3 regions of the Lentibacillus daqui genome follow, and region 3 is predicted to be linked to each of the others. Evidence: predicted binding sites of a transcription regulator. Region 3 holds the regulator's gene; each other region holds the start of a gene.

Region 1 (10,305 bases), 1.7 Mb from region 3:
CGGATTTTTTAACACCTCCGTTCAAGGAATTGTCGATGATTGCGGTATATCCAAAGGAGCATTCTATCATTATTTTTCATCAAAGGAAGCATTGCATGTTGCGATTTTCCAATATTATTTTGAACAGATGGATGATTCACTCAAAGCGATTGATCAAGCCAACCTGCCGCCACGCGAAAAAATGAAACAGCAGCTGTGTGTACCATTTGAACAGCTGAATAAACAGCGTGCCTTTTTCATCGTCTATTTGCGAGAACAAAATTTTTCTATCAACAAAGAACTGCACGATGTGATGGAGCAAGCGAGAAAAGACATACTGACCTGGTACTATCGTCGCTTAAGGGAAACCTACGGGGAAAAAATCATACCCTACATCGCTGACATCATTTTGCTGACAGAGGGCATGCGAAATGCCTATTTGGCAACGATGTTATTTCACAATCTGGACTTGAATGCCAATCGCGTTGCGGAGTTTTTGCTGAACCGGATGGACGACATCGTGCAAGCATTTGAAAACAACGAAGAACCAATTATCCATACAAGCAATTTGGACCATTTGCTGTCGGAGCACACGTTTTCATCCATCAATCCAAAAAGCCAAGTGGATGCCCTGTTAAAAGATATGGCGACAAGATTAAAGGATATGCCGCTTTCTGAAGAGCAAAAGCATGGGCTAGTTCATGTAATAGATTTCCTCCAAAGTGAACTAAAAAAACCAGAACCGGATAAATATGCATTTCAAGGCATGCTCGCCAACTTGAAGGAGATTAAAGCGTTTGATGCTTACCGGGAGAAAATAGCCAAATTGTTGAAGCTGCAACTCTTATAAGCCGGGACAAGGGGACAGGCGCCTTGTCCCACCATTTTTTCCATTTCATCGAATTAAAGTTAGCCCTCCGTCCGGCCCCAGCGTCCAGCGACTAGTGTGCTTCAAATCCAAATCACACACTATTTGCATTACACCCTCCTTTTTCACTATACTAATATCGACACCAATAATATATGGGAGGAAAAAATCATGCTACCCAACTTTCAAGAAAACCTGCAAAAATACGCCAGGCTATTAGTCGCAAAGGGGATCAATGTGAAACCCGGTGATTGGGTAAAAATGACCATTGCCGTTGATCAAGCTCCTTTAGCCCGTTTGATTACCAAAGAAGCCTATTCGCTTGGCGCGGAAAAAGTAATCGTAAAATGGTCGGACGATGATATCACCAAACAGCATTACATAAACCAGTCCGAGGAATTGTTGACCGATATACCTCAATACCAGATTGATGAATCAGAAGACCATGTACTAAACCATCACGTTTGCCGGCTGTCCATTTTATCTAATGATCCAAACTTATTAAATGAGGTGGATCCCGACAAAGTCGCCGCGTATCAAAAAGTGGCTGGGAAAGCATTCAAAGCCCAACGCGTAGCTACGCAAAATGATGATTTAAAATGGACCGTTGCTGCTGCCGCTGGTGCAGACTGGGCCAAAACTGTCTTTCCTGATTTAAAAACTTCCGAGGAACAAGTTGATGCTTTATGGGATGAGATTTTCAAAACATGCCGCATCTATCATGATGACCCGGTTGCTGTTTGGGATGAACATAAAGAAACACTCAAGGAAAAAGCAACGAAATTAAATGACATACAATTTGATGCTTTACATTACACCGCCCCGGGCACCGATTTAACGCTTGGCTTACCGAAGAACCATATTTGGCAAAGTGCGGAAAGCTTTAATCCGAAGAACGAAGAATTTATTGCCAACATGCCGACAGAGGAAGTGTTCACTGCACCCGATACAAATCGGATGGATGGTGTCGTTGTCAGTACCAAACCATTAAGTTATGCCGGTACACTAATTGAAGGCATCAAAGTCCAATTCAAAGATGGCAAAATTGTTGATATTTCCGCTGAAAAAGGAGATAAAACGATTAAGAAATTGGTTGAGGATAATGAGGGAGCAACAGGCTTGGGAGAAGTTGCGCTTGTGCCAGATCCGTCTCCTATTTCACAATCGGGCATTACCTTCTTTGAGACACTGTTTGACGAGAACGCATCCAATCACTTAGCCATCGGTGCAGCTTATCCAACATGTATTCAAGGCGGGACAAAAATGAGCGAAGAAGAATTACAAGAACATGGCATAAATGTTTCCACCACTCATGTGGATTTCATGATTGGCTCCGATAAAATGGATATCGACGGCATCAAACAAGATGGCACGGTTATTCCGGTATTCAGGAATGGAGATTGGGCAATATAGTTTTTTGACAACGTCGTATTACTATAAAGGTCAAATATGAAGGTGAAAATCCTCTCATCTGTGTCTAGATGGGAGGTTTTTTAAAGAACAAAGGCGTAAGCGCCCGGTTAGCAGCGTATGTGCTGGACTGAACCTAGGAGATAAAGGAAACATGCCCCTGCAAAAGGGGTATGCCGACGTTGGCCGCAAAGGCCGTTTTTAGTCGGCCTTCCTTTACCCCGAGTCGATGTTGACTTATCGTACGAAGGTGAAGGAAGCACACTAGCTGCTGGGCGCTGGAGCCGGACGGGGCTCATCCTGATTACAAAGTTATCCACAAGCATTTAATTTTATAATTTCCCAAAGCAGTAATAAACAGTTGCTATGCTCTATCTCTCGTTGACTATAGGCTAATTCTTCCAAAGTATGTCTGTCTCTTCATTTTTCACAAAGCATCAAACCTTAGTTCAAAGCCACCTTCCCCCTTCAACTTCCCGAAACCGTTGCCCCTGTTACCGTCAAACCAGCATTCATGAAAACTTTGTGACACACATTCTGAACACTTTGTGACAAAAATCACAATCCATTGTCCTTCAACACCTTTTATGGCATTAATATATGTAGATGGATTGTGACGTAGATCACTTAAGTTGAAGTTGAAATTAATATAGAAAGGGGTACTTTCATTGAAAATAAAATCGGCTTTTGTTGGTTCATTTATTGTTACACTGCTGTTGCTTACTGGATGTGAGCCATTAAAGGTATTAGACCCAAAAGGCCCACAAGCGGAAACAACATCCAATGTAATTTGGATATCAATCGCCACGATGGCCATTATCGTCATTGCAGTATTTGCTCTGTTAATTTTTGTCCTTTTTAAGTACCGCGCTTCCAAGCAACCGGATGATTACGAGCCACCACATATTGAAGGCAGCAAATGGCTGGAAACGATTATCGTTGCGATCCCAGTCATCATTATTGTGATTCTTTCCGTTGTTACCGTCAAATCGACGTATCAGGTTGAAGCGACACCAACGGGGTATGAAGAACAGGAACCAATGACCATTTACGCTTCCAGTTCAAACTGGAAATGGCATTTCAGCTATCCGGAAGAAGATATTGAGACGGTTAACTATTTATACATTCCAACCGATCGTCCTATCGAATTTAAACTATATTCATATGGACCAATCACCAGCTTTTGGATTCCGCAACTGGGCGGGCAGAAATATGCCATGTCTGACATGGTAACAACATTACACTTAGCAGCGGATGAACCTGGCGAATATATGGGACGAAATGCCAACTTTAGCGGAGAAGGTTTTGCCGAAAATACGTTCCAGGTCAAAGCAATGCCTGCTAAAGAATTTGCTGAATGGGTGGACGATGTTCAAAAAACAGCTAAACCACTGACCAAAGAAGAATTTGACGAACTATTGGAGCCCGGTCATCTTGGACAAATGACGTTTAGTGGCACACACTTGTCATTCATGCCACCTCCAGAAGGCCATCATGACGGGCATCAGCATGGATCAACAGATGATTCAGAACAACATCATCATTAATACCATAGCGTCAACATGTTTTAATTACTTTTGAAAGGAGAAAACGTAATGAATTACTTTGATCGGTTTGCCATTCCCCATGGAGATCCACTCATTTATGCATCGATGGTTGCTATCGGTTTGACAGTGATTGCGATTATTGCCGGGTTAACCTACTTTAAAAAATGGGGCTATTTATGGCGCGAATGGTTAACAACGGTGGATCATAAGCGAATCGGCATTATGTATTTAATCTCTGCTTTACTCATGCTGTTCCGGGGTGGAGTAGACGCTATCATGATGCGAGCACAAACATCGATACCAGATAATACATTTTTGGATGCCCAGCATTACAACGAGGTATTTACCACCCATGGAGTTGTCATGATCATCTTTATGGCGATGCCGTTTATCTATGCATTAATGAACTTTGTTGTGCCATTACAAATCGGTGCCAGGGATGTTGCGTTTCCACGATTGAATGCACTCAGCTTCTGGCTATACTTTATGGGTGCAATGTTATTTAACATTTCGTTTGTTGTTGGTGGTTCACCAGATGCCGGCTGGACATCCTATTTTCCACTCGCCGGAAATGATTTTAGTCAATCGGTAGGTACCAATTATTACATGCTATCGATACAAATTGCCGGAATCGGGACATTAATTTCCGGGATTAACTTTATTACGACGATCCTAAAAATGCGTGCACCAGGTATGAAATTAATGAAAATGCCGATGTTTACCTGGACCGCGTTTATTACCAATGCGATTGTTGTATTTGCCTTTCCAGTTTTAACGATCGCTTTGTTGTTAGGTACGATGGATCGTTTATTCGGGGCAAACTTCTTTACCACTACAAATGGTGGAATGGATATGCTCTGGGCCAACCTGTTCTGGATTTGGGGACACCCGGAAGTATACATTTTAATCTTACCGGCATTCGGTGTCTACAGTGAAGTGATCTCTACCTTTTCACGACGTAACTTATTCGGGTATAAAACGATGGTTGCTTCCATCGTCCTGATCTCGTTCCTATCTTTCCTGGTCTGGACCCATCACTTCTTTACGATGGGGCAAGGGCCATTAACGAATAGTATTTTCGCGATTACGACCATGGCGATTGCCATACCGACCGGGATTAAGATCTTTAACTGGTTGTTGACGATGTGGAAAGGAAAAATCAAATTTACGGTACCAATGCTGTATTCGATCGCCTTTATCCCTATTTTTACCATTGGCGGAGTGACCGGAGTTATGCTTGGAATGGCAAGTGCCGACTATCAGTACCATAATACAATGTTCTTAGTAGCGCATTTCCATTACACCATTATTCCTGGGGTAGTATTCGCCATGCTTGCCGGTTTGACATACTGGTGGCCGAAAATGTTTGGCTTCATGTTAAATGAACGAATTGGTAAATGGGCATTCTGGTTTATTGTCGTCGGTTTTAACGTGACATTCTTCCCAATGTTCTTTACCGGACTGAACGGTCAGGCACGAAGAATGTACACCTACTCGGAAGCTACTGGATTTGGTCCACTTAACCTGCTATCGTTCGTGGGTGCGATCGGCCTTGCGATTGGCTTTGCATTAATCGTCTACAATGTTTATTACAGCGTGCGTTATGCTTCCAGAAATATTAGTTCGGATCCATGGGATGCACGCACACTGGAATGGGCAACACACAGTCCAGTACCTGAGTACAACTTTGCAACCACACCAGAAGTCGATTCCATTGAAGCATTCTGGGATCATAAGAAAAATGACCGCCCTATTTTTGCTGACAAGATAGAAACCATTCATATGCCAAATAACAGCGGTTGGCCATTCGTGTTGAGTTGTGTTTTCTTTGTCTGGGGCTTCTCACTGATTTTCAGTATGTGGCTACCGGCCATTATTCTCACACTGGTGATACTCGGATTTATGGCCTATCGTTCCTTTGAAAAAGACGACGGTCACCACATATCTGTCAAGGAAATTGAAGAAACAGAAAAGAAATTGCGAGGTGTTAGCTAATGAAGATGGATCATACGCTTCCTCTTGAATATCGATCGGAACAAAACCAAATCAACATTGTCGGTTTTTGGATTTTCCTTGGTGCCGAGATTATGTTGTTCGCTACCCTGTTTGCCACCTACTTTACCCTCGTGAATCGCACAGGGAGCGGGCCATCCGGCGCAGAAATTTTTGAAATCGGACCAGTACTCATTGAAACGTTTGTCCTTTTAACCAGTAGTTTCACAATTGGTCTTGGTGTTCATGCGATGCGGATTGGTCGTACCAAAGCAATGATGGGATTTTTTGCAATCACATTGCTGCTTGGTCTTTCCTTCCTTGGTGTGGAGATTTATGAATTTATCCATTATGTGCATATTGGTGCCGGCTTGCAAATCAGCGCCTTTACTGCCAGCTTATTAACGACGCTCGGGACGCACGGAGCGCACGTGACACTTGGTTTATTCTGGGGATTGTTTATTATTATACAGGTGAAAAGGAACGGCATCACATCCGCAACCGCAAATAAATCGTTCATTTTCTCTCTGTACTGGCACTTTCTGGATATCGTGTGGATCTTTATCTTTAGCTTCATCTACTTGAAAGGAATGATGTAAACATGGGTGAGTTATTTCCGAAAAAACAAGTAATGGGCTTCATCTTTTCCTTAGTGCTTACCCTGATTGCACTGGCTGTTTATTTCTTTGATTTGTCGTTTACGGCGGGGATGACGATCCTCCTTATTACCGCATTTGTGCAAGCTTTTGTTCAGCTGATTATCTTCATGCACGCTGGTGAAACGAAGGATAAACATTCCATCTATACGAATTTAGCTTACGGATTTGCGATTGCACTGGCAAGTATATTCGGCACCCTGCTCATTATGATATGGGATATGGCTTAAAAACAAAGCACCCGGTGAGCACACTGCTGGATGTTGAAGCCAGACATCATCAAGGAGCGTCTTTCAATAGGCGCTCCTTTTCATTTTTCCTTTATTCATGGATCAAGCCGAATCCCTTTTTCTGTTTTTCTCTCCATTTCTTCTGTAACCACGAAGAAAACGCCCATCAGAAAGATAAAAATAGCCCCCATCACTGTTCCAATACCAATGCCCATCATAGTGCCATATTGGTTCATCAAAGCATAAATGAAAATAGCAATTCCAAGTGTAAGGACTGCACAACCCACATACTTCACAACATTCAGTATTTTCAATTCAGATTTCATGACCGTCATCCCCCTTTACAAGTATTATTTACCCTGTTCACAAATTTGTCAAACTATTTTCACCAGAGAAATAACAACCGTCGCAAAGTCCCCCATATTATGTAAGTTTAGTTATTTCAAAAACTAATCACGGTCGATTCCTCTTATTATTCTCTTCCTATCAGTCGTGATAAACTGGTTCTCGGGTGATTCCTCACTGTTTTTCTTCCTTATCTGCCGTGACTGCTTCTCTTTTTCTTTTTTATTCAAAGCTTGAGCGATTGAATAAATGAAAAGATTCCAGAGCAAAATTGCTCTGGAATCTTTTCATTGCGATTTCCAAACATTTACTTAAATAGAAGCTTCATAAATCGATTGAACGGCTTCTTTTAATGCTTGATTAAACTCTTCATCCGTTTGATTAACATTCAAGTCTTGACTTAAGGCTCTGGAGAAACTTGCAATCATATTATCATTTGCTTTCAATTTCTCATTTGCTTCATCCCGGGAATATCCACCGGAAAGTGCAACCACACGTACTACATTCGGATGCTCGATAAGTTCTTTGTACATATTTGGTTTTGTTGGGATGGATAATTTCAACATTACTTTTTCATCATCATTTAACTGATCAAGATGATTTTGAATTTCTGCTTTTAACAGTTCTTCACATTTTTCTTTTTCCGGACTATGAATATCTACTTCCGGTTCAATAATTGGGACAAGACCAGCGGCAATAATTTGTTTACCTATTTCAAATTGCTGATCAACCACCGCCTTGATTCCCTCCGGATTGGCTTCTTTGATCACGGAGCGCATTTTTGTACCAAAAATATGGCGCTCATTTGCATGTTTTAATGTCTCATCCAAATCGGGAATCGGCTTCATTAACTGAACGCCATTCTGTTCTTCAGCAAGCCCTTTGTCTACCTTTAAAAATGGTACAATACCTTTCTTTTCTGCTAAATAATCAGCTGTATATAAACCCTCAACTTTTCTGTCCATCGTGTTTTCAAAAAGGATAGCACCTAAAATATACTTACTATCAAATGCAGGGGAAGTCATAATACGTGTCCGCATATCATGTACCAATTTGAACATTTCTTCCTCATTGGAAAAGGCATCTTCAGTTACACCATATGCTGCCAGTGCTTTTGGTGTACTGCCACCACTTTGGTCCAGCGCTGCAATAAAACCTTTCCCATTTTTCATTCTTTCTAATTGATCTTGTTGCATTATTTCCACTCCTTCAGGATAATTTGTACCATTCAGCCATTTAGAAAAATAAATAGATAGGCAAAAGACCACCTATATTATAACATAGTATAGTAACGGCGGAAACAGTTAGCAGCTGTCTGAATGTGATTTTACCTTAGGACTTGGTTCATCGACACGCCATCAAGTATTCCATTCCAGCGAACTTTTGTTTAGCTCGGACTTTATTCTTTTTCAATATCCCGGCTAACTAGTGTGTCCGAGTAAAATTCAATGCTGTGTTCGAGTGGCTCTTGATCGATTTTCCAATGAACTCCAAAACCGCACCAGCATATCCGCCCTCTTCCATTGCCTTCCCTCCCTACAACCTTTACAATATTCATTGGGAAAGGAGTATTCCAATGAACGTAAACTATAACCTGCCAGATTCTATACAAGAAATGCTTGAGAAAACGCCAAAAACAATAGATAACACGTTTGATGACCTGATTCGCCAAGGTGGCTATGTTCCGCCACAAATCAATTTGTTAATTGACGCTATCTCTGCTTTAAGCATGGGGAAAAATATTTTATTAAAAGGTCCAACTGGTGCAGGAAAGACGAAATTTGCCGAGACACTGTCAAACTTGTTCCAACAGCCGATGTTCAGTATTAATTGTTCCGTTGATCTTGATGCGGAAAGTTTAATGGGCTTTAAAACGTTGGCCTATCAAGATGAAAAGCAAATGATCGAATTTGTGCCAGGTCCCGTGACAAAGGCGATGCAACATGGCACTTTTTTATATATTGATGAAATTAACATGGCCAAACCAGAAACATTGCCACTAATCAATGGTGTACTGGATTACCGGCGAACAGTGACTAATCCATTCACCAATGAAATTATTCATGCCGAAGATGGATTTAACGTGATTGCCGCGATCAATGAAGGCTATGTCGGTACGGTTCCCTTGAATGAGGCCTTGAAAAACCGGTTCATTATTATTGATATTCCCTATTTGCAAGGTGAGCAACTCAAACAATTGATTCAAACGAACACAAGACTGGCAAATGAAACAACTATTGATTTATTCGTAAAACTCTCAGCCGATCTCATTAACGCAGTCTATCAGGGAAAAGTTGCCGAAGATGCCGCTTCGATCCGTGCATTATTGGATGCCTGTGATTTGAGTACAGTTATTCCGGCCAAACGGGCGATTGTCCGATCAATTACGGATAAACTGGAAGAAGAACGCGAACGGGAATTTGTTAATAATATAGCGGCTACACTATTTTAGAAGGGAGCCTGCCAGATGATGGATAACCGATGGATTGATATAAACGTCAATACGAATCTATACCTGCAGCTGCAGGATTTAACGACCGTATTATCCGGAAATACTGATTTCACCTTTGCGTACACATATGGGTCCTTCATTGACATCATCAATCATCAAGTAACCGGCAGCAGCATGTGGGATATGGATAAACCAGAAATTAGCGTACCTGGCTACAAGACGGATGTATTTTTACGAACGATCGGGACACTGCATTCTTCCCATGTTCCAACCCTAAATACCTATTTGCAAGAAATAGAAGAATCCGGACTATCGAAATTTGCTGTCCAGCTTATTACATTACTGGAAGATATCCGACTGGAGGAAGTGGTCAAACACATGCGGCCGGGAACGAAACGTGATTTTGCCATCCGTACCAAGTATTTAAAACACTTTTTTTCCACTCAATTAGCGATGAATGTGACAAGAAGTTATGCATTGGATGAGCTATTTTGCCTGATCTATCTACTATTACAAGCTGACCGGCCCGATCCGGATTTTCCGCATGCAACCGGCAAACAGCTTAAGCGATTGGAAAAACTGAAGCCACTCCTGTATGAAAGTTTTGCAGCAAAGACGTCAGCAGATATCGCTCGTATTGCAGAACAAATTGTGTTTTCATTGGAAAATGATTACATTGATATGATAAACGACTACTTCACGTTTCCTATTGCTCATATCAAGTCCTTATCAGAAAACACGTTATTTGATGAATTAACCCGAACCGATGAGTTGGCGAACCAGGACATGGAAGACGTGGATGAGAAAAACAATGAGTATTTCGATC
Region 2 (10,305 bases), 1.2 Mb from region 3:
AATGAGCGATTACAACAGCAAACAGATCAACCGAAAACGCGGACGCAAACACCGAACCATCAAGTTAACTACGATATTCTCAAGCGTGTGTCGAATTTGGAAAAGGCAGTGTTTGGTAAAAAATATGTAGAGTCGGAAGGGTAAAATGTCAAAAAAGATATGGTAATTTGATTTTTCGAGATGTCTTTTTTTACCAGTGCAATCAAACAATAAATATGGTATAATCCTAATAATTGATATTGAATACTGACGTAATCGCTGCATAACACATGCAGAGGAAAGTCCATGCTCACACAAACTGCGATGTTTGTAGTGTTCGTGCTTGACGAAATCATAAGTCAAGGTAACCATTACGGTTAACGGCAGGGGAAATTCCTAAGTCAATCAGATATGGAATGCGATCCTTGAAAGTGCCACAGTGACGTAGTCTGAGTGGAAACACTTGGAATGGAACGAGGTAAACCCCACGAGTGAGCAACCCAAATAATGGTAGGGGCATCCTTGATTAGGGAAATGAACCGAAAAAGGGACAAGTCTTTGGCTTGCAGATAGATGATTACGCCCAATGTACGAGGCTGACCACCGTTTGAGTACAAGGGAACAGAACATGGCTTATGACGTATTCAATGGTCAAGGAAATCAAACCTTTCTATTGCGTAATTGCTTTAGGTAAGGTTTTTTTATTTTATCATAGGACTATCTTTTTCATTTCTTTGATAGTTTTGGTAAACTTAATGGTATCTACATAAAGGAAACGAGGACGTAAAAGAATGCAACAACAAGTAAATTTAATCGCTACCGCAGCAATGGGACTGGAGTCTGTTGTTGCAAGTGAAGTAAAAAAACTTGGCTATGAGGTAGCAGTTGAAAACGGGAAAGTACAATTTAAAGCACCTGTTTCCGCCATCCCACGGTGTAATTTATGGTTGCGCACAGCGGATCGGGTACGACTGCTTGTGGGGGAGTTTGCGGCAACAACATTTGATGAGTTGTTTGAAAAGACAAAGGCATTGCCGTGGGAAGATTTTATCACGGAGGATGGAAAATTCCCGGTAGCTGGCAAATCTTTTAAATCTGTATTGCATAGTGTTCCAGATTGTCAAGCCATCGTCAAAAAAGCTATTGCTGAACGGCTCAAATTGAAATACGGACTTGCAACCAACATGCCAGAAACCGGTGCACCATACAAAATTGAGATCGCCATCCACAAAGATACCGCAACGCTAACCATCGATACGTCCGGAACAGGCTTGCATAAGCGTGGATACCGGGTAGGACAGGGCGAGGCTCCTTTAAAGGAAACCATGGCCGCAGCTCTTGTCAAATTAACGAATTGGTATCCTGACAAGCCATTTATTGACCCATTTTGCGGCTCAGGTACTATACCAATCGAAGCCGCATTAATCGGCCAAAATATCGCTCCAGGTTTCAACCGTGAATTTGCTTGTGAGCAGTGGGGATTTATTAACCAGAATGATTGGGTTCGAGCATTTGAAGAAGCAGAAGATCTGGCAAATTATGATCAAAAGCTGGATATTACCGGTTCTGATATTGATCATAACATGGTGAAAATCAGCAAAGATAATGCAACAGAAGCTGGATTGGGTGACTTAATTTCATGGAAACAAATGCAAGTGAAAGATCTTTTTATCCGAAAAAAAGACGGTTATCTTGTTGGTAACCCGCCGTATGGGCAGCGAATCGGAGATAAGGATTCCATCGCCCGAATATACAAGGATCTTGGCATGGTTATGAACAGTCATCCAAGCTGGAGCGTCTATATACTGACTGCTTTTGAGGATTTTGAAAAACATTACGGTAAAAAGGCAACAAAAAAGCGCAAACTATTTAATGGGTTTATCCGTACAGATTATTACCAATACTTTGCGAGCCGCTAGAGAGAAACAGACCAAAAATAAAAGAGAGGGTGCTGATTTCCTCTCTTTTAGTACCAAATCCTTATTCAACTAATCGTATATATAATTCGTTTGTAAACGCGATCCTGGTCAAAACCTTGTCCCATCGGAAATTGCTCAACTAAATTGTTATTTTGATCCAGGAAATACGTAAATGTGGAATGAATGATATCACCTGTACCCGGATCCCGATATAGGAAACCAAGTGATATCTCTTTTTTTACCAGAACTTATACCCGGGCGATCCTGGTGGTGCGTTCTGAATAATATCGATGAATGGAATCGTGTATGCAAAAAGAATCAATGCGCACGTTACGCCGATCCATAACTTCCAGTTTTCCAAAATCTTCGGAGTTGGACTTGCGGCATCGGCAACAGTCGCGACCGGAAATTCTTCTTTTCCTTTCGGTGCAAAGAATGCCAGATTGATAAAAATAACCAACATAATAATCATCCCGATAAATAAGATGGATCCACCAATGGCTTGGGCAATTTGATATGCGCCAAATCCTGCTGTATCCGCATTACCTGCATATTCGGAATATGCTGATCGGCGTGGTCCCCCGAGTAAACCTTCCCAGTGCATGGCCCCGGACATAATTGCCATACCGACTGACCAAAATATGGTTTGGATAATCCCCAGTTTATTCATTTTGGCGGTTAATTTTCGGCCAGTAATCGAAGGGATGAGCCAATAAGCAATCCCGAAAAATGTTAAAATAACCGATGTTGCTGCTGTCAAATGAAAATGTCCGGTTACCCAAATGGTATTATGGATGACTTGATTCATCTGATTGGATGCGTTAATAATTCCACCTGTCCCTGCAGGAATGAACCAAACCATACCAATGAATGGTGCCAAGAAACGAACGTCTTTCCATGGCATTTTTTTAAGCCACCCAAACAGGCCTTTTGCCCCTAATTCCCGTCCGCGCATTTCAAAGGAAGCAAAAACTGAGAACGCAGTCATCAACGAAGGAATTACCACCATAAATGTCAGAACCACTTGCAAGTATTTCCAAAACGGATCGATACCAGGTTCGGTCAACTGATGGTGAAAACCAACCGGAATCGAGAATAATAATAGCAGGATAAAGGTCAAACGCGCTAACGAGTCCGAGAATATTTTCCCGCCAATAATTTTTGGGATAATGGCATACCAGCACATGTAAGCGGGCAATAGCCAAAAATAAACAAGCGGATGGCCGAAATACCAGAACAATGTCCGGCTTACCAGTACGTCAATCGTATCTGTAAACCCTAGTGACCATGGGATAAATTGAATTAACGCGGCTGCCGCAACCCCAAGTGTTGCGATCTGCCATAACAACATCGTCACGACACCCATGTAACTTAATAGTGGTGTCCGTTTACCACGATTTTCTTTTCGCCATCGTGCATGACGATGAAAGATTATAAATCCCTCAATCCAGCTTCCGATAATAACCAATACAAGGCCAATGTAAAAAGCGGGATGCGCCTGCAATGGAGCATAAAACGTATAAAGTACCGAAGCTTCATTTAATAAAATAACTGTTGCCGTACAGCAAACTCCGATGACCATCATAAAGAAACCAATCCAGGCCAATTTTCGCTCATTCAAGCTATATGCGCCCGCTGTCTTGCTTTGCGTTGCAATTACAAAACCTATAATAAAGAAAGTTGTCAGTACAAGTCCTAATATGACTCCATGTAATGTTAGAATCTGATAATAGTCAATTCCAGCTGGTAATGTTACTTTTCCCGATCGAACCAGAGTTTGAAGCAATCCTGCTGTAGCGCCAATCAATAACGCTGAAAAAGCGACAAACATATGGGCCATCGTTAATCTGGCATCAGGTGCTGTAATACTTCTGATTGATTTGATCATTATTCCATCACCTCAATTGTTGCGGTCATATAATGGTGTCCCGTACCGCAATATTCGTTACAGAGCAGTGTGTATTTTCCGGGTTTATCAAACGTATTGGTGTAAGTGCTGATATATCCCGGTTCGAGCATCATGTTTACGTTTGTGCCGACTAATTCAAATCCGTGGACAACGTCTTTCGTAGTGACATTAAAATGAACTGTCGATCCTTTGGGGATTTGTACCAGCTTTTCATTATTGCCGACGTCATAATTAAATGCAGAGGCAACAATGGTAAGCTCGTATTCATTGTCACCAATTTGCTTCAGTCCAGGTTTATTAAATGGCGCTTTTTCATCAACTTTTTCCGGATCAATGGTAACAGCATAGCTTGGGGGTTGATTACCCAAATAAAATGCACTAATGCCAATGGTAATAAGAAAAATGAGTAATGTTGCTGTTCCGAATAAAAGCCAGATTTTTTCATATTTGTGCATATCCATGGTATTTATCGACTCCTTTCTCGACATGTAACCTTCCTTCTAACGGGACTGAAATACTATCCAAACGCCAATCCAGGACACAATAATGAATGCACCCAACAGCATTACGGATGTAAAGGTACCTTTTAAAGAGCTGTTTTCGTCGGTTTTGAGTTTCTCAACCTTTTTTTGCTGTAGCTGATTTGTCATTGCTAATCCCTCCTTGTAGCTTCATAGTGAACCGTTACCATTATTTTCACGAAAAGGTGGATTACTTTCTGTGACAAACATCACAAATAAGTCAAAAGTCACAAAACTGACACGTAGCTGGAAGAAAAAGAGACCTTATTCAAGGAATTTGTCATAATTTCATTAAAACAACACAACCTATAAATAAGACCTTTATGTTACAAAATTGATACATTTGGTCGTATTTTGGTATTAAGTTGATAGAGGATAAAAGGTGATTGGATGACATATATTTGTTCGGCAGGTGTTGGCGTTCCCGATTATGAGATGAACCAACAGGAAATTAAAGAACTCGTTGGCGGACTATTCCCCTATACGGAAAAACAACTGGAAAGGTTACTTCCTGTATTTGATCATGCAGCAATCGCGAAACGGCAATTTGTCGTTCCAAAAGATTGGTTTCTTCATCAGCACTCATTTCAGGAAAAAAATAAATTATATCAAACGCTCGCTACTCGTCATGCATTACGGGCCATTGATCATTGTTTGACAAACCGGCAATTTGCTAAACAGGATATTCCCTATCAGGCCATTGATATGATCATTTTTGTCTCCAGTACAGGTATTGCGACACCATCGCTGGATGCTCACCTGTTGAATGAACGACCATTTCGTGAGGATGTGGAGCGAATGCCATTATGGGGGCTGGGTTGTGCAGGCGGTGCGATCGGGTTATCCCGTGCAGCTGATTTCCTGACCGCCCATCCCAAAAAAACAGTGCTTGTTATAGGTGCAGAATTATGCAGTCTCACTTTTCAAAAGGATGATCATAAGAAGAGTAATTTGGTTGGTACTGCCTTATTTAGTGACGGAGTTGGGGCTGTATTTTTATGTGGTGAGCAGTCAAAATATTGCTCCAATCGGACAAAAATATTACCACGAATCACCCGTAAAGGTACGTTCACTAAAAAGGATAGCTTATCCATCATGGGATGGGATATTACCAATAATGGCATGGAAGTCATTTTCTCAAAGAGCATTCCCAACCTTGTAAAAACGCTTTGGAAGGATCATATTGAGTCATTTCTTAGTGGAGCCGGCCTGGAAGAACAAAAGATTCACTCATTCATAGCTCATCCAGGCGGAAAAAAAGTGTTGCAGGCAATGGAGGAAACACTACATATCCCGACTGAAAAGTTAATACATTCATACAATGTATTGCGTGATCACGGGAATATGTCATCAGGTACTGTTTTTTATGTTTTGTATGAATGGATGAAAGAGGTGTTTCAGGGGAAAGAGCAAAGCATTTTGTCAGCCCTGGGACCTGGCTTTAGTTCGGAACTATTATTATTGGAGTGGAATGAATGACAATATGGATGAGTGTTTTAATTGGTGTAATCATCTGTCAGCGGCTGGTTGAGCTTTATATTGCAAAGCGAAATGAAAAATGGATGAAGGCACGTGGCGGTATTGAACGGGGCAAGAAACATTATAAATGGTTTATCGTACTGCATGTACTATTTTTCTTGTCCATTATTGCAGAAGTAAGTGCGAATCCTGCACCAAGACAATTAAATTATTTTCTATTTATAATATTTATCGCCACGCAAATGGGAAGGATTTGGTGTATTTATACACTTGGGAGGTTTTGGAATACAAAAATCATTGTCCTGCCAAGAGTCTCCCTTATAAAAAAGGGTCCATATAAGTATATGAAGCATCCAAATTATCTTATTGTGCTGATTGAGTTATTTGTTATTCCATTGTTACTTGGAGCTTATTTTTCCGCCATTTTATTTCCAATGTTGCACCTGGGGCTGTTAAGATTACGCGTACCACAGGAAGATCGGGCATTAACAAAAGTAACATGAAAGAAAAAGTGCAAGTGCTTATGGAGGGTAACCGAAAAGTCCGTTATTTAAATAAGAAATAAGCACACTAATAATAAATAAAAGCGGTAATCGATGTACGATTACCGCTTTATATATGAATTTATTTCTTCACTACATTTGCTGCTTGTGGGCCGCGTTCACCTTCAACAATTTCAAAAGACACTTCTTGTCCTTCTTCAAGTGTTTTGAATCCTTCTTCTTGAATGGCAGAATAGTGTACAAATACATCATTTCCGTCTTCAATTTGAATGAAACCATAACCCTTTTCTGCGTTGAACCATTTTACTACTCCGTTTTCCATTGTATTTTGTCCTCCCTAAAACTTTCACGCAAAAGCATGTATACACATCCCTTAAAACGTGTTGATAATACAAAGTCCAGATGATATAGAAAAACAGCCACTATAGAAGAGCAGGATCATAATTGCATCCACTTCTATAGAAGCTGTCTGTCATTCATGATTCCATACATCTTCTTTGCTTGTGTAAATAATAGCTTATTTTAATTGCTCCGTCAAGCATAAGACAAAAAAATTCCATGTTTTTTCGAAACTTTTCGGCTATATTTTTAACTCATTTCCAGATATAATGAAGATACTTGGAAAATGGCAGTTAACTTTTAGGTGGAAAGGATGTCATGGACGTGAAAACCGATATTGAAATTGCTCAAGAAGCAAAACTAAAACCGATTAGGGACATTGCACAACGCTTACAGCTTACGGATGAAGACTGGGAACCATATGGGCATACCAAAGCAAAACTGTCGGATAACCTGCTGACAAAGCTGGGGAATAATCCGGATGGGAAGATCATTTTAGTTACATCAATCAATCCAACACAGGCGGGGGAAGGAAAATCCACTGTAACAGTTGGATTGGGTCAAGCGTTGGATAAAATTGGAGAAAAAGCGATCATTGCATTACGTGAGCCTTCTTTAGGTCCTGTCATGGGAATGAAAGGGGGGGCAGCAGGAGGTGGCTATTCTCAAGTTCTCCCCATGGAAGAAATCAATTTGCACTTTACCGGTGATTTGCATGCCATCACAAGTGCCAATAATGCGTTGGCAGCATTAATCGATAACCATATTCAACGGGGAAATGATTTACGGATTGATCCGCGTCGAGTTGAATGGAAACGGGTTATAGACATGAATGATCGTGTTCTGAGACAAATCGTTGTTGGACTGGGTGGACCAAAACAGGGTATCCCACGTGAAGATGGATTTACGATTACAGTTGCTTCCGAGATAATGGCCATTCTTTGTCTGGCAACTGGTTTGGATGATCTAAAAGAACGAATATCCCGCATTGTTATTGGATATACGTATGAAGAAGAGCCGGTAACGGTGAAGGATCTAAAGGTCGAGGGTGCGCTGACATTATTATTGAAAGACGCGATAAAACCAAATCTTGTCCAAACAACCGAAAATACACCAGCAATTATCCATGGTGGTCCATTTGCCAATATTGCTCACGGATGCAATAGCCTCATGGCGACCAAAACAGCAGCCAAATTGGCGGATTATGTAGTAACCGAGGCGGGTTTTGGTGCCGATCTTGGTGCAGAGAAATTTTTAGATATTAAAACACGTGCGGGGGATTTTGAACCAAGCGCTGTTGTCATTGTCGCCACAGTCCGGGCTTTAAAAATGCATGGCGGTATGAAAAAAGACCAATTGACCGAAGAAAATCTTGATGCATTAAAGAATGGAATGGCTAATCTGGAAAAACATATCGAGTCGATTGAATCATTTGGATTGCCATATATAATAGCCATTAATAAATTCTCTACGGATACGGAAAGAGAAACCTCTTTTATTGAATCATGGTGTCATGAAAGAGGAATCGATGTTGCTTTGACAGATGTATGGGCCAAGGGTGGAGATGGTGGAATCGGGTTGGCAAAAAAAATCGTTCAGAAAACAAGCACTACCACATCCCATTTTCAGCGGATTTACGAACCTGAGGAGTCACTAAAGACCAAGATACGAAAGATTGCCCAGACTGTCTATGGTGCGGATGACATTGAATTATCCCCTAAAGCGGCCGAACAGCTACAGTATTATGAACAACAAGGATGGAGCAATTTATCCATTTGTATGGCGAAGACGCAATATTCGCTATCCGATGATCCCTCGCTGGTGGGTAGACCAAGGGGATTTACGCTGACTATTCGGGAAATGCGTGCAGCGATTGGGGCCGGCTTTATTGTGGTATTAACAGGAACAATGATGACCATGCCGGGATTACCTGCGCATCCAGCAGCACTGGATATGGACGTCACAGTAGATGGCCGGATTACGGGACTGTTTTAATGGAACAACAGAAGCAGTTGATTAAAAATGAACGTAAGAGGTAATACACCTGAACGAGTTTCAGTTTCGTTGTTTCAGTTTCGTTTAAAAAACAGATCGGGCACTGCATAGCCCGATCTGTTTATAGTCTAATTAATCAGTAAGAGGTTCTTCTTTATCTACACGACCGGATCCCAAAAGCCAGTAATGCTGGAATATTTCGGTTATGCCAATAATAATGCCGGTTAACACTGCTCCCCAAAAGGTAACATGGGTTCCATTAAAAAGCATCGCTCCAAAATAAACGACTAATGTAGTCACAACAAAATCAATGGCCGTACTTACCCAGTTAGTATTTTTACGGAGCATACCAACTTCCATGTAGTAACCGATAACTGCCAATACTACACCAATGATAATCGGCTGATACCAAGCGGCAAAATTGACATTGGGAAAAATCCATGAAGCGAGAATGACACCGATTGGACAGACAATTAATTTTACAATAAAACCACTCATTTTTATCCCACCTTTTTTGCTTAATATAACTAGTGTTTGTCATATGATGCAGATTATGTACAAAGGCGGAAGAGCCCGGTTAGCGGTGTATGTGCTGGAGATGGACGGGGCTCATTTCCTAAGAATGAACAATTAACGCAAAATAAATTTCAATAATTTACTTACTTTCACTCGTGGGTTACAATGGGAGAAGACAAAATTGATTTTATTGATCAGTTTATCGGCAAGGAGAGAAATAAGCGTGATAAAAAATGAACAAGCATACTTGGATCTATGCAGGACGGTACTAAATACCGGTACAAAAAAAGCAGATCGCACCAATACTGGCACTTTTTCGATATTTGGACATCAGATGCGTTTTGATTTAAGGGAAGGCTTTCCACTTTTAACAACAAAAAAGGTGCCGTTTCGTTTAATCGCTAGTGAATTACTTTGGTTTATTAATGGAGATACAAATATTCGCTACTTACTTGAAAATAATAACAATATCTGGAATGAATGGGCTTTTAAAAAATGGGTTGAGAGCGATGATTATGATGGACCGGATATGACCGACTTTGGTAATCGTTCCCAAAAGGATCCAGAATTTAATGAACAATATCAGGAGCAAATGTCTCAATTCAAATCCAATATGCTTACTGATGATATGTTTGCCGAAAAATATGGTGACCTTGGATCGGTTTATGGTAAGCAATGGCGTGCATGGAAAATGTCAAACCAAAAAACAATTGATCAGTTGAAAAACGTAATCGAATCGATTAAAAACAACCCTGATTCCCGCCGCCATATTGTTACTGCCTGGAATCCGGAAGATGTTCCGACAATGGCTTTACCACCATGTCACACTTTATTTCAATTTTATGTAGCGGATGGTGAACTTTCCTGCCAGCTGTACCAACGAAGTGCCGACATCTTCTTGGGATTGCCGTTTAATATTGCCAGCTATGCACTGTTAACCCATCTGATTGCCTTAGAATGTAATTTGGAGGTCGGTGAGTTTATTCATACGCTTGGTGATGCGCATATTTATACGAATCACGTGGAACAGGTAAAGATTCAGCTTAATCGGGAGCTTAGATCACTCCCTGAACTCAAATTAAATCCGGATAAGAAATCCATTTTTGACTTCCAACCAGCTGATTTTGAACTCGTGAACTATCATC
Region 3 (10,305 bases):
AGGTGTTAGCTCATCAAGGAAGTTTAACTGATTTATTGATATGTCCATTTTTTGATGCACGACGAGGAAATGTTTATACAGGTCTATATCAATGGCGCAATGGTCAACCGGTATTGGTTAAACAGGAGCAAAATGTGGCAATGTTTGACTGGTTGCAGCAATTGGCAGCCGACGAACAAAAGGTACTATTTTTGAGTCCGGATATATCGGCCTATCAGGAAATAATCAATCAGGAGATGAGGTCGTTAGCCGTAATTCCGGAGGGTTCCTGTCATTTGGCAAATCCGTCACACTTGGCTTTGGCAGGACTGAACAAAGCCCCTGACAACACGCACACCTTAACACCACAGTATCTGCGTTTGGCTGAAGCTGAAGCAAAATGGTTAGAGGCACAAAAAGGACAGAAATCGAATGGCTAATTTGGTGATTCGTCCCATGAAAGTTACAGACATTGATCAGGTGATGGAAGTGGAAACAGCAACATTTGCAACACCATGGACGGTGGATATTTTTCAACAAGAAATGGTGGATAATCAGTTTGCTCATTATTTTGTTGTCGTAATAGATGATAAAATTGTCGGTTATGCTGGTCTGTGGGTGATTGCAGATGATGCGCAAATAACGAATATTGCTATCTTGCCTGGTTATCGGGGAAACAAGCTTGGCGAGAAATTATTTCAGTATGTGATGATGCAGGCTGTTCGTTTGGGTGGCCAACGCTTGTCCCTGGAGGTTCGGACATCAAACTTGGTTGCTCAACATCTATACCGGAAATTTGGGCTTGTGCCGGGTGGTATACGGAAAAATTATTATGTGGATAACCAGGAAGATGCAATAGTAATGTGGGTGAATTTAAATGGAAAAAGATAAATATATACTGGCGATTGAGACTAGCTGTGATGAGACAGCTGTGGCTATTATTAAAAATGGCCGGGAGATTATTGCCAATGTGGTTGCTTCACAAATTGAGAGCCATAAACGGTTTGGTGGCGTTGTGCCGGAAATAGCATCAAGACATCATGTAGAGCAAATGACGGTCGTGCTGGAAGAGGCCTTTTCAGAGAGCCTGTTGACATGGGATGATATTGATGCGATTGCAGTTACGGAGGGGCCGGGCTTAGTTGGTGCGTTGTTGATAGGGGTGAGTACGGCAAAAGCACTAGCATTTGCCAAGCATAAGCCACTCGTTGGCGTACATCATATTGCTGGACATATTTATGCAAATCGGTTCGAACGTGAATTTGCATTTCCTTTGTTGGCTTTAGTTGTTTCCGGTGGGCATACGGAACTGATTTTGATGCGTGAGCACGGAAACTTTGCAGTCATTGGAGAAACCCGGGATGATGCAGCCGGCGAGGCCTATGATAAAGTTGCCCGAATGCTGGAGTTACCGTATCCCGGTGGTCCGCAAATTGACCGGCTTGCAAGTACAGGCAAAGAAACGATTGCCTTTCCGCGTGCATGGCTGGAGGAAGGAAGTTATGATTTTAGCTTCAGTGGATTAAAATCATCAGTTATCAACACGATTCACAATGCTAAACAGCGTGGAGAGAGATTAAGAAAAGAAGATATTGCAGCCAGTTTTCAGGCAAGTGTTGTTGAGGTATTGACGGAAAAAACCTATAAAGCGGCAATGGAATATGGGGTAAAACAGTTGATTGTTGCCGGCGGGGTCGCGGCGAATCAAGGTCTCCGCACCGCACTTGATCAGCGGTTTGCTGATACCGGTATCCCATTATTAATACCACCATTGAAACTATGCACCGATAATGCAGCGATGATCGGTGCTGCCGGAACAATTTTTTACGAACAAGGCAAACGTGCAGGCTGGGATATGAATGCCCATCCAGGACTGTTATTAACTTAATAACAGGCTATCAACAGAGGTGTGGATATCTAAATCGATGTCCTTTATATTCCCTCATGAATGTGTGGACAATAATTGTGGATAAGTCACGAAAAATCTGTTGATAATGTGCATAACTCTAAACAAGACAGTATTCATCTTTTTTGAACTGTGGATAACTGCGGAATAGACACACACAGTTCTCAACTTAAGATAAAAAAGCACACCAAGCGGTGGATAACCGTTTGGCGTGCTTTTTTTCAAGCTAAGAAAGTTCCTCTTTATTGTAATTCCGTCCATTCTTCCATTAGTTGTTCGATTTCTCCACGTAGTTTATCCGTTTTTGTAGTTAGTTCTAATGCCTTTTCATGATCTTGATAAATTTTTGGTTCCGCCATTTTATGTTCTAAATGGCTTAGTTCTGTTTCTAATTGTTCAATGGTTGTCTCAAGCTCCGCAATTTTACGTTCCTTCTTTCGCTGTTCACTTTGTCGCTTCTTTTCTTCCTGGAAGGTGGAGGCCGATTTGTTTTTTGGCTCGCGTTCAGGTACGATTTTGTTCGCTTGTTTTAATTGCTCCCGTTCCGCTTCTTCTTGCTTCTTCTCCAGATAGTAGTCATAGTCACCTAAATAGACGGTAACCCCATCATGTTGCATCTCGACGACTTGATCGGTAATTTTATTGATAAAATATCGATCGTGGGATACGAAGATAATGGTTCCCGGAAAATCCATTAATGCTGCCTCCAGTACCTCCTTACTATCAATATCCAAGTGGTTTGTCGGTTCATCAAGGATAAGTAAGTTGGCTTTTTGCATCATCAGTTTGGCTAATGACAGACGGGCTTTTTCGCCGCCGCTTAAGGAATGTACCTGTTTTAAAACATCATCCCCGGAGAATAAAAAGTTGCCCAAAACGGTTCGAATATCTCGTTCATTGATGGTTGGATAGTCATCCCATAATTCCTGCAAGATGGTTTTTGTCGGGGTTAAGGTCATTTGTTCCTGGTCATAATAGCCAATTTGTACACCGGTACCAAGCTGGATCGTTCCATGATTTGGTTTTAAGGTTCCAAGTATTATTTTAAGCAGGGTCGTTTTCCCCACACCATTGGGTCCAACCAGTGCAACCCGATCTCCGCGGTTGACATGCAAATTGACGTGGGAAAACAGCTCTTTTTTATCATCGTCATAGCGAAAGGAAACATCATTTAATTTTAGTACATCATTTCCGCTTCTGCGGGCAATCTCAAATGTGAAATGTGCTGATGATTCCTCCCCGGCAGGTTTATCCAGTTTCTCCATTTTTTCCAATTGTTTTCGTCTGGATTGGGCGCGCTTCGTTGTCGATGCCCGGACAATATTTTTTTGAATAAAGGTTTCCATTCGTTTGATTTCTGTTTGCTGTTTTTCATATTCTTTCATTTTCTGTTCAAATTGCTGGGCCTTTTGTTCTAAAAATTTACTATAGGTTCCATGATATTTTTTTGTATGATGGTAAGAGATCTCATAAACAATCGTCACGGTTTTGTCCAAAAAGTAGCGGTCATGGGAAACAATAGTAACCGCTCCGGGATAACCGACTAAATAATTTTCCAGCCATGCAAGTGTATCAATATCAAGATGGTTGGTTGGTTCGTCAAGGATAAGCAGATCTGGTTTCATCAACAGCAGTTTACCCAGGGCAAGCCGGGTTTTCTGGCCGCCACTCAATGCATTGATCGGGGTGCTGTCATCATAGTCCTGAAAGTTTAACCCCGTCAGTACAGATTTTATCTCTGCCTCGTAACGATATCCGCCACCTGCTGTAAAGGCCTGTTGTGCCCGGTCATAGTCATGTAATAGCTGTTGATAATCCTCTTGGGAAAGCGAATCTGTATCTGCCATTTGTTGTTCCATGATACGCAAGCGTTTTTCTTGTTTCATTAAGTCTTGAAAAACCGTCAGCATTTCTTCCCAGATGGTTTTATCGGATTCAAGTCCTGTATGTTGGGACAAATAGCCAATGGAAAGATCTTTCGGTTTGTGTATTTCCCCTTCATCATGGGAAAGTTCTCCAGCCATTATTTTCAGCAAGGTAGATTTCCCTGCTCCGTTTCTCCCGACAATAGCAATTCGGTCTTTATCTTTTATTTCCAATTTTATATTCGATAATATTTGTTCCGCGCCAAAGGATTTGGAAATGCCATTTAGTTGCATGATAATCATAAATCGTTCACCTCATCCACATTAGTGTATCGTATTCTTGGAAGGTTAGAAAGTATAAGGTAGGTCATTTCGACTGCGGTTTTTGAATGTGAAATAAATCACGACTTCTGTTCCTGTTTCTGTTAAACTATAAGAAGTACGGTTGAAAGCGAAATGGAGTTGAAAAAATGGCGGATTTCACACACTTTAATCAACAGGGACGAGCCCGTATGGTGGATATAAGTGAAAAGGCTGAGACAGAACGAACGGCCATTGCTGCGTCCAGTGTTAAAGTCTCAGAAGAAATTTATCAAAAAATCAACGATCATCAAATAGAAAAAGGCGACGTACTAGCGGTCGCTCAAGTAGCCGGTATTATAGCGGCAAAGAAAACATCTGACTGGATTCCCATGTGTCATCCATTGTCATTGAAAGGGATCGATATTTCATTTGATTGGCATGTCAAAGATGACGTGTTTGAATTGAAAATAGAAGCGTTTGTCAAAACAAAAGGCAGTACGGGAGTGGAAATGGAGGCATTAACTGCTGCTACTGCGACAGCATTAACCGTCTATGATATGTGTAAGGCGATTGATAAGGGCATGATCATTGGAGAAACACGCTTATTAGCGAAGAAAGGCGGAAAATCCGGTGACTATCATCGCGAACAAGGGGAGGATAACGGTGGAGCAAAATAAGATTCCGCAAGCAACAGCAAAAAGATTACCTCTATATTATCGGTTTTTAAACAATCTGCACATTCAGGGGAAAATGCGCGTCTCCTCCAAGGAATTAAGTGATGCAGTTAAAGTGGACTCAGCCACCATTCGTCGTGATTTTAGTTACTTTGGTGCTTTGGGAAAAAAAGGTTATGGCTATAATGTAGAATATTTGCTTGGCTTTTTCCGGAAAACGCTGGATCAGGATGAAACAACCGAGGTTGCCCTCATTGGGGTCGGAAATCTTGGTACGGCTTTTTTGCACTATAATTTTATGAAAAACAACAACACCAAAATCGTAATGGCGTTTGATACCAATAAAGAAAAAGTGGGAACCGATATTGGCGGGATACCTGTCTATCATATTAGCGAGCTGGAAGAAAAGCTCGGCGACGTACAAGTGGCTATCCTGACTGTACCGGCAAGCGAAGCGGATGGAATTACAGAAAGGCTTGTCAACCAGGGAATCGCTGGCATTCTGAATTTTACCCCAGCCAGAATAACAGTCCCCGACAATGTCCGTGTCCATCATATTGATTTAGCTGTAGAACTGCAAGCACTCGTCTATTTCTTAAAACATTATCCATTGTAGGGACAGAGGGCCGGTTTCGGGTCGGTTCTCCTGCCTCACCTTTAGGGACAGAGGGACAGGATCCTTGTCCCACCGTTTTTTTCCATGTGAAAGATTGCCGGAACAGAAGAACCGTCCCTTTGCCCCGGAACAATTTGGGTTATCTGTCATATAGTATAGTGATCGTTCAACTTTGGAAAAGGATTGGTTGTAAATGGCGGTTGTGCAAACATCTAAGTGGCTTGACGCGTACATGGCAAAAAAAGATAAGGAAACATCCCAAATAAAGGTAAGAAAACATCACCAAGAGCAAATAAGCGGCAGACTAAAACCCTATTTTCATCATGCAAATACTGTTGAAATTCATGAGCATTTACTGAGAAACGGGCTGTTTTTGCCAAGCCCGGACGATAAGTCAATCATCAAATCGTTAAAAGAAAAAAATTGTTGGGAGACCGTGAAGACATCACTAACCAAGCTGCGAAAAGATTGGCATGGCCCCGATGTCCCTGTCTTTATATTGCCTTCCAATGTGCAAAATCGAAAACTCCAGGCTGATTTTAACGGGCTATCCGGTTTGTCCTATCCGGATAAAGTGTTTTTGTTTGTCACCCCATACAATAAAAAAGTTGAGCTGGAGAAACTGCTGATTCATGAATATAATCATGTATGCCGGTTAAAACACCTTGATAAATCCGAAGCAAACATGGATTTGCTTGATTCTATTGTTCTGGAAGGTTTGGCGGAAATGGCCGTGGAAGAGCGCCTGGGCAAGGAACACCTGGCAAAATGGGCAACCCTTTATCCATCCAAAACGGCCTTGTATCACTGGGAAAAATGGCTTCAACCAAATTGTACCGTAAAAAGAGCCGAACGCAGGCACTATGAATTGCTGTATGGAAAAGGATTTATTCCGCGATGGGCCGGTTATAATGCCGGCTATCATATGGTTTCCTCCTATGTAGCGAATACAAATAGTACCATTGAGCAGATGTTGGATGTCCCAGCAGAAACAATTCTAAAGGAGTCCGACTTTCCAAAATAGTGTTACAAAGCCCGCTATATTGGCAGGCTTTGTAACATGTGGCAAGCAGCCGGTAAGGTATTTAAAGGGAGGGCAAACGAATCATCCACACATTCCGTCGTCTTGGTACGTTTTTTTACCAGAAGAAAAGTGGGGAAAATGCTGCAATGGCACCAAGGGCAATTCCTGAGACAAATCCCAGCCCAAACCCACCAAATCCCCATCCGTAGCCGTACCCGCCAAGACCTCTGTGCATTGGACGAAGGTAGACATGGGTAGGTGTGACCCGATCAACAATCCCATGATGTACCCGACCATCTTTCGTTCTAATCCTTACTGGTCTGCCCCTGCATTCCATGCATCGATGATAATAAGGATTTACAGGCATTCTTCAATTTACTCCTTTCTTAACCATAAAGGTATCCTTCTATTGATGTGTTTTCTCACAATAGATAAAGCAAACAAGTGAAATCAATCATTCACTGCTGTAATAATACCTTATGTATTTACCCCCCCTGATGATTGGACAATAGTCTCGGGGAATTCATTAAATTACGTTAAAACGGAGGGATAAAGTGGATGGAAAGGTACACGTATCATGATTTGTTGGCGTACCTTGGTGTGGGTGGAGCGCATCCAGGCGGGCTACCGCTTACTAAAGAAATTGTCCGGGAACTTCCGATTAAATCAACGGATCATATACTAGACGCTGGTTGCGGGACAGGACAAACGGCTGCTTTCCTGGCTGATAAATATGGCTGCCATGTAACAGCGATGGATCAGCATCCAATCATGATTGAAAAGTCAAAAGAATGATTCACCGATCGGGAAGTTACCGTTGATTTGGTCAAAGGGAACATCGAAAACAGTCAACTGGAAGCAGGCACTTTTGATTGGATTATCGTTGAGTCCGTTACAGTATTTACCAATATTCAGAAAGCGGTAAATGAATATTGGCGGCTTTTGCGCACAGGGGGAGTTCTGATTGATTTGGAAATGACGGCAGCTGATTCACTTTCCAAAGAGGAACTCGGTGAATTCCAGTCGTTATATGGACTTCACGAAATTCCAAAAGCGTCCGATTGGAAAAGAATCTTTAAAATGGCTGGCTTTCGTACAGTTGACAGTTTTAAGGAAGATACAGTAGCTGAGGTGCTGATGAGGCAGTCTTTTGATACAGAGGCATTTGCCCAGCAGGAAATTGATTTTTCCGTTGCTCTGGATCCTGCATTATATGAAATTTGGGATCATCATCAGTTGTTGACCGAGGCGTTCGCCAATAGATTGAAATATGTAGTTTACCGGGCCAAAAAGGGATAGTTCAGGCACATAAGTCTGTCGAGGCTACCATGAAGTAAGTAGAAGAGAGCATCAATTTTTGACAGGAAGAAGACCACTACTTCTTCCTGTTTTTTCGTTTGAGCCGAAAATGAATCAGCATTAATCTAATTGCTACACCAAACTGAAGTGTTGCAATAATGGCCAGTACGATAGTGGAAAAGTTCCACATGGTGTTCGTCACCGTTTTCGTAGCGATATATGTAAAAAAAATTCCCATTACAAAGTAAATAATGGCCATGATTTTCGGTGATGTTTGCATTATTATCCTCCAATAAAGTGAAACTTCAATCAGGGGGTTTTTCCCCCCTTAGCAGTTAATATATGATAAGAATCATTTGCACTTTGTCGGCTTGTTCCATCATTTTTTGCAGATCCTCCGGAGACAGGAGCAGTTGAACGATTACGGAAATCGAGTTGAGTGTCATATGTACGAGAATCGGTGCGATGATCCGTTTTGTTTGGACATAGACAAATGCCAGTACAAATCCCATCGAAGCGTAAATCAGTAAGTGTTCTGGTTCCTGATGAATAATCGCGAAAATCAAGGCGGACAACAAAGCCGCAAAGAAAAAGTTCATTCTCTTGTAGAACCAGCCAAAAATAATCTTCCTGAAAATGATTTCTTCCAGAATGGGCGCAATCAGTGCAGGGATAATCACAAATAAAGGAGCCATTCGTGAAATATTGATGATCATATTCGTGTTTTCGGAGCTACTTTGGATGCCAAGTAATTTTGTTTCGATCCAGACGGCTATAGCCTGAAAAACATAAGCCATGACAACGCCAGCAATCACCCACACAATGGTATAACCCCAATCCGCTGCGTTGCGGTTGTTATTTGCTTTCATTTCCGGCTTCATTAATAACAATGTCACCACAAGCCCCGCAATAAAGCTGAAGATTGTCCAATAAATGGATATGTCAAATTTATTCAACGAAGTAGTAAAATAGATGAGTGGCACAAATACAATGGCAGAAAATTGCATGATGATATAGGTTAGAATGACGTACCAATATCTTCTTGTCAAAATGAAACGACTCCTTTTGCGTTAAGTTGTATCAAAATAGTATATGCAAAAACACTAACCAATATTTTAGCATATTTTTCACCGGGATAATAAATACTATTGACTTGTGTTAAGGATTTTATTTAATTTGACTTTCTACAAAACAATCATCATACCATTTGATGCAATGTGTACAAATGGGAATATGACACCACCTCGAAATGTAGCAGTAACATGGATATTAGAAAAATGGATAAAAAAATAGAAGAGATTACTTGCATTTTTGTTCAGTATTATTTATTATATTAAGTGGAATTAGCACTCGGCATTCTTGAGTGCTAATAAAACAAAAAATACTTAGTAGAAACGAATTAAGGAGGTCGTCTCATTGATTAAACCACTAGGAGATCGTGTTGTAATCGAGCTTGTTGAACAAGAGGAAAAAACGGCAAGCGGTATTGTACTTCCAGACTCGGCAAAAGAAAAGCCTCAAGAGGGTAAAGTTGTTGCAGTTGGTGCTGGTCGTGTAACCGATAACGGTGAAAGGGTAGCCCCGGAAGTTGCAGAAGGTAATTTGGTCATCTTCTCCAAATTTGCAGGCACGGAAGTAAAATATGAAGGCACTGAGTACTTAATTCTTCGCGAAAATGACATTTTAGCTGTTATTGGCTAAAACAATGATAACATACGATTTTTTAAGGAGGGCATTTAAAAATGGCTAAAGAAATTAAATTTTCAGAAGACGCTCGCCGTGCAATGCTTCGCGGTGTAGATACATTAGCAGATGCAGTTAAGGTAACATTGGGGCCAAAGGGTCGTAACGTTGTTTTAGATAAAAAATTCGGTTCTCCATTAATTACCAATGACGGTGTAACAATCGCCAAAGAAATCGAATTGGAAGACCACTTTGAAAACATGGGAGCACAGCTTGTATCTGAAGTCGCATCGAAAACAAACGACGTTGCTGGTGACGGTACAACTACGGCAACTGTACTTGCCCAATCCATGATCAGTGAAGGTTTGAAAAACGTTACATCCGGAGCAAATCCTGTAGGTGTTCGTCGTGGAATTGAAAAAGCGGTTGAAGCAGCTGTTACAGAATTAAAGACTATTTCAAAACCAATTGAATCCAAAGAATCAATCGCTCAAGTTGCATCCGTTTCTTCAGATGATAAGGAAGTTGGCGACCTGATTTCAGAAGCAATGGAGCGCGTTGGCAATGACGGTGTTATCACTATTGAAGAATCAAAAGGATTTAACACTGAATTAGAAGTTGTCGAAGGTATGCAATTTGATCGCGGCTATTCTTCTCCATACATGGTAACTGACCAGGATAAGATGGAAGCAGAATTGGAAAATCCATATATCTTTATCACAGATAAAAAAATCAGCAATATCCAGGAAATCCTTCCAGTACTTGAACAAGTGGTACAACAAGGAAAACCACTTCTTCTCATTGCCGAAGATGTAGAAGGAGAAGCTCTTGCAACATTAGTGCTGAACAAACTTCGCGGTACATTTAATGTTGTTGCTGTCAAAGCTCCTGGTTTTGGTGATCGTCGTAAAGCAATGCTTGAAGATATCGCTGTATTAACTGGTGCAGAGGTCATT

Evidence for each region. The regulator Rex, encoded in region 3, represses fermentation and respiration genes when NADH is low (regulators of the CRP and FNR family bind a similar motif). The targets are predictions, from matches to a motif close to TTGTGAAATATTTCACAA.
Region 1: a site for Rex is predicted at 2,804-2,821, ahead of qoxA (cytochrome aa3 quinol oxidase subunit II). Genes of this name have one in related genera too.
Region 2: a site for Rex is predicted at 4,526-4,543, ahead of O2S85_RS09455 (cytochrome c oxidase subunit 2A). Genes of this name have one in related genera too.

What each region holds. Positions count from the first base shown of each region.
Region 1 is NZ_CP114176.1:2,711,984-2,722,288, forward strand. It holds gene O2S85_RS13730 (TetR/AcrR family transcriptional regulator) at 1-829, shown strand, start outside; gene O2S85_RS13735 (aminopeptidase) at 1,016-2,260, shown strand; gene qoxA (cytochrome aa3 quinol oxidase subunit II) at 2,926-3,804, shown strand; gene qoxB (cytochrome aa3 quinol oxidase subunit I) at 3,853-5,799, shown strand; gene qoxC (cytochrome aa3 quinol oxidase subunit III) at 5,799-6,395, shown strand; gene qoxD (cytochrome aa3 quinol oxidase subunit IV) at 6,398-6,682, shown strand; gene O2S85_RS13760 (hypothetical protein) at 6,778-7,008, opposite strand; gene O2S85_RS13765 (fructose bisphosphate aldolase) at 7,339-8,223, opposite strand; gene O2S85_RS13770 (AAA family ATPase) at 8,604-9,479, shown strand; gene O2S85_RS13775 (vWA domain-containing protein) at 9,495-10,305, shown strand, end outside.
Region 2 is NZ_CP114176.1:1,864,080-1,874,384, forward strand. It holds gene gpsB (cell division regulator GpsB) at 1-144, shown strand, start outside; RNA gene rnpB (RNase P RNA component class B) at 244-620, shown strand; gene O2S85_RS09440 (THUMP domain-containing class I SAM-dependent RNA methyltransferase) at 771-1,898, shown strand; gene O2S85_RS09445 (b(o/a)3-type cytochrome-c oxidase subunit 1) at 2,137-3,786, opposite strand; gene O2S85_RS09450 (cytochrome c oxidase subunit II) at 3,786-4,268, opposite strand; gene O2S85_RS09455 (cytochrome c oxidase subunit 2A) at 4,308-4,457, opposite strand; gene O2S85_RS09460 (type III polyketide synthase) at 4,719-5,807, shown strand; gene O2S85_RS09465 (isoprenylcysteine carboxyl methyltransferase family protein) at 5,804-6,310, shown strand; gene O2S85_RS09470 (cold-shock protein) at 6,432-6,632, opposite strand; gene O2S85_RS09475 (formate--tetrahydrofolate ligase) at 6,968-8,644, shown strand; gene O2S85_RS09480 (DUF2512 family protein) at 8,777-9,142, opposite strand; gene O2S85_RS09485 (thymidylate synthase) at 9,384-10,305, shown strand, end outside.
Region 3 is NZ_CP114176.1:621,555-631,859, forward strand. It holds gene tsaB (tRNA (adenosine(37)-N6)-threonylcarbamoyltransferase complex dimerization subunit type 1 TsaB) at 1-419, shown strand, start outside; gene rimI (ribosomal protein S18-alanine N-acetyltransferase) at 412-870, shown strand; gene tsaD (tRNA (adenosine(37)-N6)-threonylcarbamoyltransferase complex transferase subunit TsaD) at 857-1,867, shown strand; gene O2S85_RS03370 (ABC-F family ATP-binding cassette domain-containing protein) at 2,128-4,053, opposite strand; gene moaC (cyclic pyranopterin monophosphate synthase MoaC) at 4,221-4,730, shown strand; gene O2S85_RS03380 (redox-sensing transcriptional repressor Rex) at 4,711-5,343, shown strand; gene O2S85_RS03385 (DUF2268 domain-containing putative Zn-dependent protease) at 5,576-6,367, shown strand; gene O2S85_RS03390 (hypothetical protein) at 6,483-6,734, opposite strand; partial or broken gene O2S85_RS03395 (class I SAM-dependent methyltransferase) at 6,926-7,666, shown strand; gene O2S85_RS03400 (YdiK family protein) at 7,743-7,946, opposite strand; gene O2S85_RS03405 (CPBP family intramembrane glutamic endopeptidase) at 8,002-8,715, opposite strand; gene groES (co-chaperone GroES) at 9,083-9,367, shown strand; gene groL (chaperonin GroEL) at 9,409-10,305, shown strand, end outside.